DNA from 4 places in the Sinorhizobium sp. NFACC03 genome. Region 3 is predicted to be linked to each of the others. Evidence: predicted binding sites of a transcription regulator. Region 3 holds the regulator's gene; each other region holds the start of a gene.
What was found. Region 3 encodes LexA, which represses DNA repair genes until DNA is damaged. Its sites were predicted from a motif close to TGTTCNNNNTGTGTTCNG; they were not measured.
Positions count from the first base shown of each region.

Region 1: the regulator LexA is predicted to act here: its motif matches at 1,613-1,630, upstream of BLU35_RS16030 (ATP-dependent helicase).
Region 2: the regulator LexA is predicted to act here: its motif matches at 1,213-1,230, upstream of radA (DNA repair protein RadA).
Region 4: the regulator LexA is predicted to act here: its motif matches at 2,028-2,045, upstream of BLU35_RS13795 (helicase-related protein).

Region 1 covers NZ_FMXF01000011.1:114,433-117,539, reverse strand. The annotation lists gene BLU35_RS16030 (ATP-dependent helicase) at 1-1,570, opposite strand, end outside; gene BLU35_RS16025 (carboxymuconolactone decarboxylase family protein) at 1,759-2,166, opposite strand; gene BLU35_RS16020 (cyclase family protein) at 2,224-3,045, opposite strand.
Region 2 covers NZ_FMXF01000001.1:807,233-810,339, reverse strand. The annotation lists gene alr (alanine racemase) at 37-1,176, shown strand; gene radA (DNA repair protein RadA) at 1,333-2,736, shown strand; gene BLU35_RS03925 (CvpA family protein) at 2,968-3,107, shown strand, end outside.
Region 3 covers NZ_FMXF01000002.1:301,326-304,432, forward strand. The annotation lists gene BLU35_RS06845 (thermonuclease family protein) at 1-221, shown strand, start outside; tRNA gene BLU35_RS06850 (tRNA-Cys) at 298-371, opposite strand; gene BLU35_RS06855 (hypothetical protein) at 755-1,087, shown strand; gene lexA (transcriptional repressor LexA) at 1,178-1,903, opposite strand; gene BLU35_RS06865 (hypothetical protein) at 2,149-2,445, opposite strand; gene BLU35_RS06870 (hypothetical protein) at 2,777-3,107, shown strand, end outside.
Region 4 covers NZ_FMXF01000009.1:4,862-7,968, forward strand. The annotation lists gene BLU35_RS13795 (helicase-related protein) at 1-1,847, opposite strand, end outside; gene BLU35_RS13800 (beta-ketoacyl-ACP reductase) at 2,526-3,107, opposite strand, start outside.

The DNA.
Region 1 (3,107 bases), on a different contig from region 3:
GGCTCTGCCAGCGGCGGAAATCGGTGACGACGTCGAAGAGGGCTTTCCGCGCCCTCGGCTTCAACTCGTCGGTCTCGATGATGTCACTGGCGGCAGCCAGCATCGGGATATCGCGAGCGCGGGCATAGTCGTGCAGGGTGCGCACGGTGGTGTCACCGAGGCCACGCTTCGGCGTGTTGACGATGCGCTCGAAGGCGAGGTCGTCGGCCGGCTGGCAGACGAGGCGGAAATAGGCCATCGCATCGCGGATTTCGAGGCGCTCGTAGAAGCGCGGGCCGCCGATGACGCGGTAGTTGAGGCCAAGCGTGACGAAGCGGTCTTCGAACTCGCGCATCTGGAACGATGCGCGCACCAGGATCGCCATGTCGTTGAGCTTGTGGCTCTTGCGCTGCAGCTGTTCGATTTCCTCGCCGACGGCGCGGGCCTCCTCTTCGGAATCCCAGGCGGCGTGCACCTGCACCTTCTCATCATCCGGATCGGTGCGGTCGGTAAAGAGCGTCTTGCCGAGACGGCCCTCATTGTGGGCGATCAGGTGGCCGGCGGCACCGAGGATGTGCTCCGTCGAGCGATAGTTGCGCTCGAGCTTGATGACCTTGGCGCCCGGGAAATCCTTCTCGAAGCGCAGGATGTTGTCCACTTCCGCGCCGCGCCAACCATAGATCGACTGGTCGTCGTCGCCGACGCAGCAGACATTCTGCGGAACGCCCTTCGGCCGCTGGGCCAAGAGCCGCAGCCACATGTACTGCGCCGTGTTGGTATCCTGGTACTCGTCGACGAGGATGTAGCGGAACTTGTCGTGATAATCCTTCAGCACGTCCGCATGGTTACGGAAAATGCGGATCGGGTGCAGGAGCAGATCGCCGAAGTCGCAGGCGTTCAGTGTCAGCAGCCGGTTCTGGTAGGCGGCGTAGAGTTCGCGGCCCTTGCCGTTGGCAAAGGCGCGGGCGTCACCCTCAGGGATCTGCGCGGGATCGAGGCCCTTGTTCTTCCAGCCGTCGATCATGCCGGCGAACTGCTTGGCCGGCCAGCGCTTGTCGTCGATGCCTTCGGCCTGGATGAGCTGCTTGATCAGCCGCACCACGTCATCGGTGTCGAGAATGGTGAAATCGGAGCGCAGGCCGACGAGCTCGGCATGGCGACGGAGCAGCTTGACGCCGATCGAGTGGAAGGTGCCGAGCCAGGGCATGCCTTCGACCGCATGGCCGACGAGCACGCCGATGCGCTCCTTCATCTCGCGCGCCGCCTTGTTGGTGAAGGTCACCGCAAGGATTTGCGAAGGGAAGGCGCGGTTGGTCGAAAGGATGTGGGCGATGCGGGTCGTCAGCACGCGGGTCTTGCCGGTGCCGGCGCCGGCAAGCACAAGCACGGGACCGTCAAGCGTTTCGACCGCCTCGGCCTGTTCCGGGTTGAGGCCGGAGAGATAATCCGGGCGCGGCTGGGCGCGATCGCGCGCAGCCATGGCGCGCGCGGCAATACCGCCGGCGGCGGGGATACCTCCGGGGGCTGGCGGCTGCTTGCGCGGCGCCGGCTCCTCATCGAAGAAAGGAATGTCGTCGAAACCACTCATCATGCGGCTCAATGTAGTGATTCGGGGGGGAAAGGCCAGAAAGGATGTTCTTCTTTTATTCCGTTTTCTGCGCCAGCCGCACCAAGCCTGTGGAAAGACAGGCGATTTCGAGACCGCTTATTCTTGGTCGCACGTTTTGATTTGTCGCATGTCGTATCGCAAAACCGCTGCGCACTTTTGCGCGGTATGCTTTATCCCGCCGTCTTATCAAAGACGGTATCGACCGGGACCTGCAGCGCTGTGGCAAGCTGGTTGGTGCGGGCGGCGAGCGAGATCACCCGCAAGAGGTCCGCATGCTCGGCATCGCTCAGGCCCTTCGCCCTTGCCGCGGCCGTATGGGAATGGGCGCAGTAGCCGCAGCCATTGGTGACGGACACGGCGATATAGAGCATCTCTTTCACCAGCGGATCGAGCGCAGAAGGCGTTGCCATCACCGCCTTGACGTCGCCCCAGGTCTGCTCCAGCAGGCCCGGGTCGAAGGCGAGCCACAGCCACATATTGTTGATGAAATCGGATTTGCGCGTGGCGCGGATATCGTCGAACACGGCTTTGACGCGCGGGTCGGCTTCCGGGTTCTTCGGCGGCGTAACGGTGCTCATGGGCTCTCCTGCATGGTGTTGCCGGCGGCCCTGCGCCGCCGGATTGAAGAGTATGGATCAAGCAAGGGCGAAGACGCGCGCCGGGCCGCCGGTGCCGCCGCGATGCTTCGGCGCGCCGAGAATGAGCGTCGCGCCTTTGGCCGGCAGCTTGTCGAGATTGGCGGCGGCCTCCAGCCCCCAGCGGCCCGCGGGCAGCCAGGCATAATGCGTGGCGAAATCCGGTGAGGGGCCATGGTCGAGCGAAAGTGTGTCGACGGCAATGCCGGCGGCCTTGCTTTCCTCGATGAGATACTTCGCCGCCTCGGCGTGAAAGCCGGGGAAGTGCAACTTGCCGCCGCCATCGGCATTGCGGAATTTCTCCGTGCCCATATGCGCGCCCCAGCCCGAAAGCATGGCGACGCAGGCGTTTTCCGGGATCTCGCCATTGGCGGCGACCCAGGCCTTGAGGTCGTCGGGCGTCACCTGCGCATCGGCGTCGGCCGTTGCCTTCTCGCGGATATCGACGATGCAGAGCGGCACGACGAGCTTTTCCACCGGCAGCTCGGCGACCGACAGGCCATCGGCGGAGAAGTGCAGGGGCGCATCGACATGGGTGCCGGTGTGTTCGTTTATGCGCAGTTCGAACAGATTGAACTTTTCTTTGGCGTAGCTGAACTTTTGCTCGCGGAAGAACTGCTGCTGGCCGAAGAAGGTCGGGAAATCCTCGTGCAGTTCGTGGGTCAAGTCCGTGACGCTACTATGTCCCTGAGCCAATGCCGGGGGTGCTGCACCGACGCTCGCGGCGGCGAGGCTGGCGGTTCCAACTGCAGCGGCTTTGAAGAAGCTGCGGCGCGACAGCATGCGCGCCTTCACCGTTTCCATCACACAGGCATCGCACATCGATCTTGCTCTCCTTCAAGAAACTTGAAAACCAGACGGCGAAACCGCTCGAAAAAGCGGCC
Region 2 (3,107 bases), on a different contig from region 3:
TATTGCTCTTCGTATCGTCCACGAAGAGTGTCCGGCATGCTCCCCCCAGAATTTCTTTCCGCCTCCAACCGCCTCACGATCGATCTCGGTGCGCTTGCCGACAATTGGCGGACGATGAATGCCCGCTCCGGCAAGGCGCGGGCGGCAGCGGTCCTGAAAGCGGACGCCTATGGCCTCGGCATCGATGATGCAGCCCCTGCCCTCTATGCCGCCGGTGCGCGCGACTTCTTCGTCGCCAATGCCGAGGAAGGTGCGGAACTGCGCCCCCTCGTTCCGGAGGGCCGCATCTACATTCTCGCGGGCATGTGGCCGGGCAACGAAGAGCTCTTCTTCGACAATGACCTGGTGCCGATCATCAATTCCGACGAGCAGCTTGCGGTGTTCATGGCGGCTCTTTCCGAGCGCGGCGACCACCCCTGCGTGCTGCATATAGATACCGGCATGAACCGGTTGGGCCTCTCGGTCGAGGCCGCCGTGGCGCTTGCCAATGACCCGGCGCGACCCGCAAGCTTCTCGCCAGTCCTGATCATGAGCCACCTCGCCTGTGCCGACGAACCGCAGCACCCGTTGAACGCCTACCAGCTCGGGCGCTTCCGCGAAGCGATAGCTGCCTATGAGGGTGTCGATGCAAGCCTTGCCAATTCCGGCGGTGTGTTCCTGGGCGCCGACTATCACTTCGAGCTCACCCGGCCGGGCATTGCCGTCTATGGCGGCGAGGCGGTCAACGATGCCATCAACCCGATGACCCCGGTGGTAACCGCCGAAGCCAGGATCATCCAGATCCGCGAGGTCGCGGCCGGAGGCACGGCGAGCTACGGCGCCTCCGCCCGCTTCGACAGGGACAGCCGCATCGCCACCGTCGCTGTCGGATACGCCGACGGCTACCATCGTTCGGTGTCCGGCGGCGGCGTGACTCTACGGCAGGCAACGCCATCAGGTGCATTCGGCTTCCTGCACGGCAAGCGCGTGCCGCATGTGGGGCGCGTCACCATGGACCTCAGCCTGTTCGACGTCACCGACCTGCCGGCCGGTGCAGCGCGGCCGGGCGATTACATCGAGCTTTTCGGCCGAAACATCGCCATTGACGACGTGGCGCGCGCCGGCGGAACCATCGGCTACGAGCTGCTGACCAGCCTCGGGCATCGTTACGTCAGGAACTATGTCGGCGCCGTCTGACGTGGCTTTCCCGTGAATTCCTTGCAGCCCTCGCTAAATTCACCTTTTGTTCCGCGATCCGCGGCATTATGTGACGACAAAGATGATTCTCCTGTCGTCGGCGGCATCGCCTCGCATGTGTGCCGGCGGCTCCCAGATTTCGAAAGTCCGATCCTGATGGCGAAAGCCCGTACCCAATTCATCTGCCAGAACTGCGGCACCGTCCACACCCGCTGGGCGGGCAAATGCGAAGGCTGCGGCGAGTGGAACACGATCATCGAAGACGATCCGACAGCGGGCATCGGCGGCGGTCCGACGCGCGCGCCGAAGAAGGGCCGCCCGGTGGCGCTCACCACGCTTTCCGGCGAGATCGAGGACGCGCCGCGTATCCAGACCGGGATTTCGGAATTGGATCGGGTGACTGGCGGCGGCTTCGTGCGCGGCTCCGCGCTGCTCGTCGGCGGCGATCCCGGCATCGGCAAATCGACGGTGCTGATGCAGGCGGCCGCCGCACTTTCGCGCCGCAAGCACCGCGTCATCTATGTCTCCGGTGAAGAGGCCGTTGCTCAGGTGCGTCTGCGCGCCCAGCGCCTGGGTGCTGCCGATAGCGACGTGCTGCTTGCCGCAGAGACCAATGTCGAGGACATCCTCGCTACGCTTTCGGAAGGCAAGCGCCCCGATTTGGTGATCATCGACTCGATCCAGACGCTCTGGAGCGACATCGTCGATTCGGCGCCCGGCACCGTCACCCAGGTGCGCACCGGGGTGCAGGCGATGATCCGCTTCGCCAAACAGACGGGCACCGCCGTCGTGCTCGTCGGTCACGTCACCAAGGAGGGCCAGATTGCCGGCCCGCGCGTTGTCGAACACATGGTCGATGCGGTGCTTTACTTCGAAGGCGACCGCGGCCACCACTACCGCATCCTGCGCACCGTCAAGAACCGCTTCGGCCCGACGGACGAGATCGGCGTCTTCGAAATGTCTGACAAGGGTTTGCGGGAGGTCGCCAACCCGTCGGAACTGTTCCTCGGCGAACGCAACGAGAAATCGCCGGGTGCGGCAGTCTTTGCCGGCATGGAAGGCACCCGCCCCATTCTTGTCGAAGTGCAGGCGCTCGTCGCGCCGACCTCGCTCGGTACGCCGCGGCGCGCTATCGTCGGTTGGGACTCGGCCCGCCTATCGATGATCCTCGCTGTGCTCGAAGCCCATTGCGGCGTACGCCTCGGCCAGCACGACGTTTATCTCAATATCGCCGGCGGTTACCGCATTTCCGAGCCGGCCGCCGATCTAGCTGTGGCTTCCGCACTGGTTTCATCGCTTGCCGGGCTTGCCCTTCCGGCGGATTGCGTCTATTTCGGCGAAGTCAGCTTGTCGGGCGCCATCCGGCCGGTTGCGCATACCGCACAACGCCTTAAGGAAGCCGAGAAACTCGGGTTCTCGCAGGCGGTCCTGCCGTCCGCGTCCACCGAATTGCCGAAAAACGGCAATGGCCGATGGAGCGAAATGGAAAGCCTGCCGGATCTGGTGGCGCGCATCGCGGGATCGCGAAACGCGCTGAGACCGGTGGAGGACGAAGATTGAAGATGCGGGTGTCGCAGACCGTCCACTACTGCATAATTCCTTAGATCAGGATCGATTTAAGGACAAAATTATGCAGCAGGTCTGGGCGCTACAGCGACCTTTGCGCGCCCGAAAGGACGCGCGGCGCTGTAGGGGCCGCGAAGAGGCTGAAGATGCCCTGAACGTCAAGCAGGGCCGATGGCGGATAGGCTTGAGGAGACCCGGACGAACCGGGTCCGGAGTAAGGACAAAATGCCCATTACAATTCTCGACGGTATCGTTCTCGGCGTCGCCCTGTTTTCCGCAATCCTGGCCATGGTTCGAGGCTTCTCGCGCGAGGTGCTCTCGGTCGCGAGCTGGGTGGGTGCGGCCGCGGCCGCCTATTTCCTCTA
Region 3 (3,107 bases):
GCTGCGACAAGGAACGTTCGCGCGGCTTCTACGCCAAGCAGCGCCTGCGCGAATTGTTGAATGCGGGTGACTTCAGGCTGGAAACGGCGGGCGGTCGTCAGGATGCCAAGGCCGGCGAAAAGCTGCGGCTGGTTACGCGGGGCGACCAGTCCATCGGGCGCGTGCTCGTATCCGAGGGGCTGGTACGGCCGTGGACAGGACACGCGACGCCCTGGTGCTGACGTCAAAAATTGCAGGAACCCAATGCCTTCAACGGAAGGCATTGCCGCAGCACTCTTTAATAGCGTGGAGATTTTTTGGAGGCCTCGCCCGGAATTGAACCGGGGTACAAGGATTTGCAGTCCTCTGCGTCACCACTCCGCCACGAGGCCTCACAGCTCGGATAACCGAGCGTTGGCGCGGATTTAGAATGATTGCAGAAAATCCGCAAGAGGCATTTTCCGAAAAACACAATGCGAATTTGTGGTTTGTGTGCTTTCCACAGGTAGAAGGTTTGGCAATGTCGACCGCTCGGGGGAGCGGGTAGCGATACTTCAAGCAGGGGTGGAAACGACTGCTTTCCTCTGCTTGCTTCGGGTTGCGACGCCCAGGAAGCGTTCGCTCAGGCGTGCCACACGCCCGCGCAAGCCACGTCCATTAGCTATCCGTTGGATCTTATCGCTTCGGTGAAATCGGTAGAGGGGGAACGATGACTCCGCTGACATCAGCCGCATCGGTAGCGTCCGTCATCATCAAAACGGAGGCAATGGCATATATGAAGACGAAACTTGTCCTGACGGCCTTGGCCCTCATCGCTGCGACCACATTTGAGGCGCAGGCAGAGGATCTGGTTTTCAAGCTGAAGAACAACACGGGCGCAGTGCTGACGAACTTCTATACGTCGCCTGTGGGCGTCAACGAGTGGGAAGACGATGTTTTCGGCCGGCAGGTGCTGAACCCAGGGGAAGACATGGAGATCACTATCGCCGACGGCCGGGAGGTCTGCAAGTACGACATGCGCTTCGAGTTCGAAGAAGGCTCCGGCCTCGATACGACCGAAGACATGCAGGACCTCTGCGAGCTCGGCGAGTACACCATCCACGAGTAAGAGGCGTGCCTTCAGGTCGCCTTCAATAAACAGAGCCTCGCAGCCGCAAGCGGTGGCGAGGCTCGGTCGGATGCCTGGTTTCCCTCGGAATCAGTGGTAGCGGCGGATCAGCCCGACGAGCTTGCCCTGGATCTTCACCCGATCGGGCCCAAAAATCCTTGTTTCGTAGGCAGGGTTCGCGGCTTCGAGCGCGATCGATGCGCCCTTGCGCCGGAAGCGCTTCAGCGTCGCTTCCTCATCATCCACGAGCGCCACGATGATATCGCCGGGATTGGCCGTATTGCCATTGCGGATGATCACGGTGTCGCCGTCGAAGATGCCGGCTTCGATCATCGAATCGCCCTTGACTTCGAGAGCGTAGTGTTCGCCGTTGCCGATCATGTCGAGCGGAACGGTAATGTCGTGCGTGTTGTTCTGGATGGCCGAGATCGGCACACCGGCAGCGATGCGGCCCATGACCGGCACGGAAACCGATGTGTTGTCGGCCACGGGCGCGGGCTTCGGCGGTGCGGCAGGAGCGGCCACTGGCGGCTTGCCGAGGCTGCCCTCGATCACGCTGGGCGAGAAGCCGCGGCGGGGCTGCTGCTGGCTGGATGCGTAAGCCTCCGGAAGCTTGATGACCTCGAGCGCGCGAGCCCGGTTCGGCAGACGGCGAATGAACCCGCGTTCTTCGAGTGCCGTGATCAGGCGGTGAATGCCGGACTTCGACGCCAGGTCGAGCGCATCCTTCATTTCATCGAAAGATGGTGGGACGCCCGACTCCTTCATGCGTTCGTGAATGAAGAGAAGCAATTCCTGTTGCTTGCGGGTCAGCATGGCACGTCGCTCCCAGAGGCGTGAAACAAATCAAGAACAGACACTATCTGTTCCATATGTGTTCCGCAAGTGCCTAAAATTCCGTGAACTCAGACAATTGGCGCGTCTGTGCGTGTCGATTGGTCACTTTTACGGGAGCAGAGCGGCTTGGGCGATGATCGTGCCCAAACGGAGGGCGGCGGCGTAGCGCATTACGCGACGGCACGGCGATTCGAACGAATCGCGAGCGTTTTTGTGCAAAGAGGCTAGGCCGGCTGCGTGGCGGCGCACGCGTCTTCGAATTCCTTCACCGTCTCGGCGCTGTTGTCTTCTGGAAGTACGGCATCCGCCGCATCGGTCGCGACCGGCCTGTCGCCATCATAGACGAACGACTGGATGTAGAACGCGATCGCACCCTTCCACACCTTGCGTCCATCGATCTGATGGCATGGCACGGCGCTCTCGAAATCGGTCTGAAGTTCGTCCACCGTGGCGGCGCTGAGCTTGACGTCAGGCATATTAGGCGATGCGACTATCGAAGCGAGAAGCAGGGCGGCAAGCACGGTGATCGTCCACTTTGATGCAAGGGTGGGACTACGGGGCGGTTAACGATGTGAACCGCGCTTTCGTTCCGAAGTCCAGCAAGCTTGGCGATCACTGTCATGTGTTCAACAGCTCTTTGGGTGCAGGCTGTGGCCGTTTTGCGCCAGGGGCACGCAGCGGCGAAGCCGCCTCAGCCTGGCGCGCCGTCCTTGCCGCAATCGCATGGGTTGCGCCAAGTCGCGGCCTCGCTACGGGCGTGCACAAATCCGTGTTGTGAAGATGTCGCACGTCTCGACAGGTAGTAAAAAAACGATAACTTTGCGGGAAAAATGGGGTGATTGCATGCGTAGATTGTCGTTGGCGGTTCTCTGTCTGTTGGTGGCGGCGGGAGCGGCCTCTGCTGAAGAAGGGCGTTCGAATATCTGGAAGGAGGTCAATGCTTGGACGGTGGGCTCCGATCCGTCCTTGGGCGGCTCGTGCTATGCGGCGACGAGCTACGACGGCGGAATGATCCTTCGAATCGGCTTCTATCCGAGAGGATCGGCGAACCTGGCGTTTCTTTCGATTGGCAATGCCGACTGGAAATCGATCGAGCCGCAGCGGGCCTTGCAGCTCGACCGTGGCCGCCAGTGGCCGGCTGTCGCGTTCGGCGTGGACCTCACAGGCTCGAAGGCTCTGGTCG
Region 4 (3,107 bases), on a different contig from region 3:
TCGAGCGGCTTCAGCACCGTACCGATGTGATGGTTCACGAAACGCTCGATGCGCGCCACGACATGCTCGCGGGCGTTCGCCTGCAGCTGATCGTCGGCAAGCAGGATGACGCGCGGACGCATGACATGGTCGCTCGCTGCCAGACGGGCGACGGGATCGCCGAGCCAGCGCACGAGACCATCCGACGAAAGCGCCAGGTCGTTGTTGCCCGAGGCGTGCAGACGTGCGGCCCGCGCCTCGAACTCGAGCGCCAGCGCCTTCTGGGCAGCGCCCTGCACGGCCTTGGCATCCGGGCCGTCGCCGCCGGTCGCCAGCGTAAACCGGAAACCGGTTAGTTGTCCTACGTGGTGTCCTTCGACGAAGACATCACCATTCACACTGATTTCAGCTTCCAGCATAGCATTCTCTCTCAGGCGCTTCATGAGCACAGATGTCCTGCGATCAACAAAGCGTTTCGTCAACCGTTCATGTAGTGCGTCGGATAATCGATCTTCAATTTCCCGCGTCTTTTCTTGCCAGTGTGTCGGATCGGCCAGCCATCCCGGCCGGTTCGACACATAGGTCCAGGTTCTGATCTGCGCGATTCGCGCCGAAAGTGTGTCGATCTCACCGTCGGTGTGATCGGCACGCCTGACCTGTTCGGCCATGAAGTCCTCGTTCACCGTACCCCGGCGAACGAGATCCGCGTAGATCGTCGAGATCAGATCGGCGTGCTGGGCGGGCGTGATGCGCCGATAGTCCGGCAGCGCGCAGGCTTCCCATAGTTTTTCGACGCGCTCGGCATTGGTCGTAATGTCGACGACCTCCGGGTAGCGGGCCAGATGCTCGAACGCCTGCTGGTCTACCGCAGGTAGCGCCCGGGCAAGGCCGGGAACTTTCGGCGCGGCATCGAGGCTCTTCTTCAAGGCGGTAAGCGAGGAATAGTCGAACGCCTTCGAGCGCCATTGCAGCACCTTGACCGCATCGAACTCGTGCGACTCGATGCGATGAACGAGCTCGTTGTCGAAAGGATCGACGCGACCCGTGACGCCGAACGTTCCGTCACGCAGATGTCGCCCGGCGCGCCCGGCGACCTGCGCCAGTTCCGCCGGGTTCAGGTTGCGAAACTGGTAGCCGTCGAACTTGCGGTCCTGCGCGAAGGCGACGTGATCGACGTCGAGGTTGAGACCCATGCCGATCGCGTCGGTCGCCACCATGTATTCGACGTCGCCTTCCTGATAGAGCGCCACCTGCGCATTGCGCGTGCGCGGCGAAAGCGCGCCGAGCACGACGGCGGCGCCGCCGCGCTGGCGACGGATCAGTTCGGCGATCGCATAGACTTCGTCGGCCGAGAAGGCGACGATCGCCGAGCGATGCGGCAGGCGGGTGATTTTCTTCGAACCGGCATAGAGCAGTTGCGACATGCGCGGCCGCTCGACGACGGTAATGCCGGGCAGGAGGTGCTCCAGGATCGGCCGCATCGTTGCAGCCCCCAGAAGCAGCGTCTCGCCACGCCCCCTCAGATGCAGGATCCGGTCGGTGAAGATGTGACCGCGCTCGAGATCGCCTGCAAGCTGCACTTCGTCGATCGCCACGAAGGACGCGGTCGTCTCCCTCGGCATCGCTTCGACGGTGCAGACCGAATAGCGGGCGCGATGCGGAGTAATCTTCTCCTCGCCAGTGATCAGCGCGACATTGTGATGGCCGACCCTTTCGACCAGGCGCGTATAGACCTCGCGCGCCAGGAGGCGCAGCGGCAGGCCTATGACGCCGCTGTCATGCGCGATCATGCGCTCGATCGCGTAGTGCGTCTTGCCGGTATTGGTTGGCCCGAGCACCGCGGTTACGCCGCGGCCGCTCAGGATCATGGGGTGAACGGACACGTCATCGATCCCGGGCATTCAGAAATTACGACAGCGTCTTTTCACGCTGGCGGCAAACACATGCCCACGCACCGAGCCAAACGCAAGGGGCGCCGACAACTAAAACCATCGTTCGGCGTCTCTCAGCCCATTGCACCACCTGTTGTGGTTGGCGCAATCGAGAACGGGAACAGCCATGGAACGAATCGGCGACGAATCGAAGACTCATCGCGATTCACTGTATGTTCACGACTACATATAGATTTCAACACCAAACGTTGCACCACATGCTGAATCTGACGCCGCGCGCGTGTGTTAGAGCCCACGACTCGCCTCAATCCTGGCTGTCCCATTGCCAGACAGGTCAAAGGATTCCGAATCCAAGACTCTGGAAAGCCTAGAAAATTTTTAACGAAATTCATCGGAGATTCGCTGGGGAGAGAGAATGAGAATCGCACCGAGCACCCTCGACCAATACGGGAGGATCCGATGGCGACTCGTGGTACGGGCATCATTCCGCTTTTGTTCTCCACAAGATATAGTGTCTGCGCCGCGCGCCGGCAGCAGATTCACGTGCGCGATTTCGGGATTCAAATGCCGGGGCAACAGGCGTCTCTTCTCTCCGCCCTACACAAAGACGGCGCCCCGAAGGGCGCCGTTCAAAGCAATGATGAGATCAAAAGGTCAGACGAAGAACTGTCCGCCATTCGCCGAAATCGTCGAGCCGGTGATGAAGCCGGCGTCGTCGGAGGCCAGGAACACAACGCAGCGGGCGATTTCTTCCGGCTCGCCGAGGCGGCCAACCGGGATCTGCGGGATGATCCGCTCGTTCAGCACTTTCTCCGGCACCGCCCGCACCATTTCCGTGCCGATATAACCCGGGCAGATGGCGTTGACCGTGATCCCCTTCGCCGCACCTTCCTGGGCAAGCGCCTTGGTGAAGCCGAGATCACCGGCTTTGGCCGCCGAATAGTTGGCCTGGCCCATCTGGCCCTTCTGGCCGTTGATCGACGAGATGTTGATGACGCGGCCGAAACCGCGGTCGCGCATGGCGGACCAGATCGGATGCGTCATGTTGAAGAGACCGGTGAGGTTGGTGCCGACCACCTCGCCCCATTGCTCGGGCGTCATCTTGTGGAACATCGCGTCGCGGGTGATGCCCGCATTGTTGACCAGCACTTCGACCGGGCCGAGATCGGCCTCGACCTTGGCGATGCCTTCGGCGCAGGACTGATAGCTGGAAACATCCCACTTGTAGACGGGGAT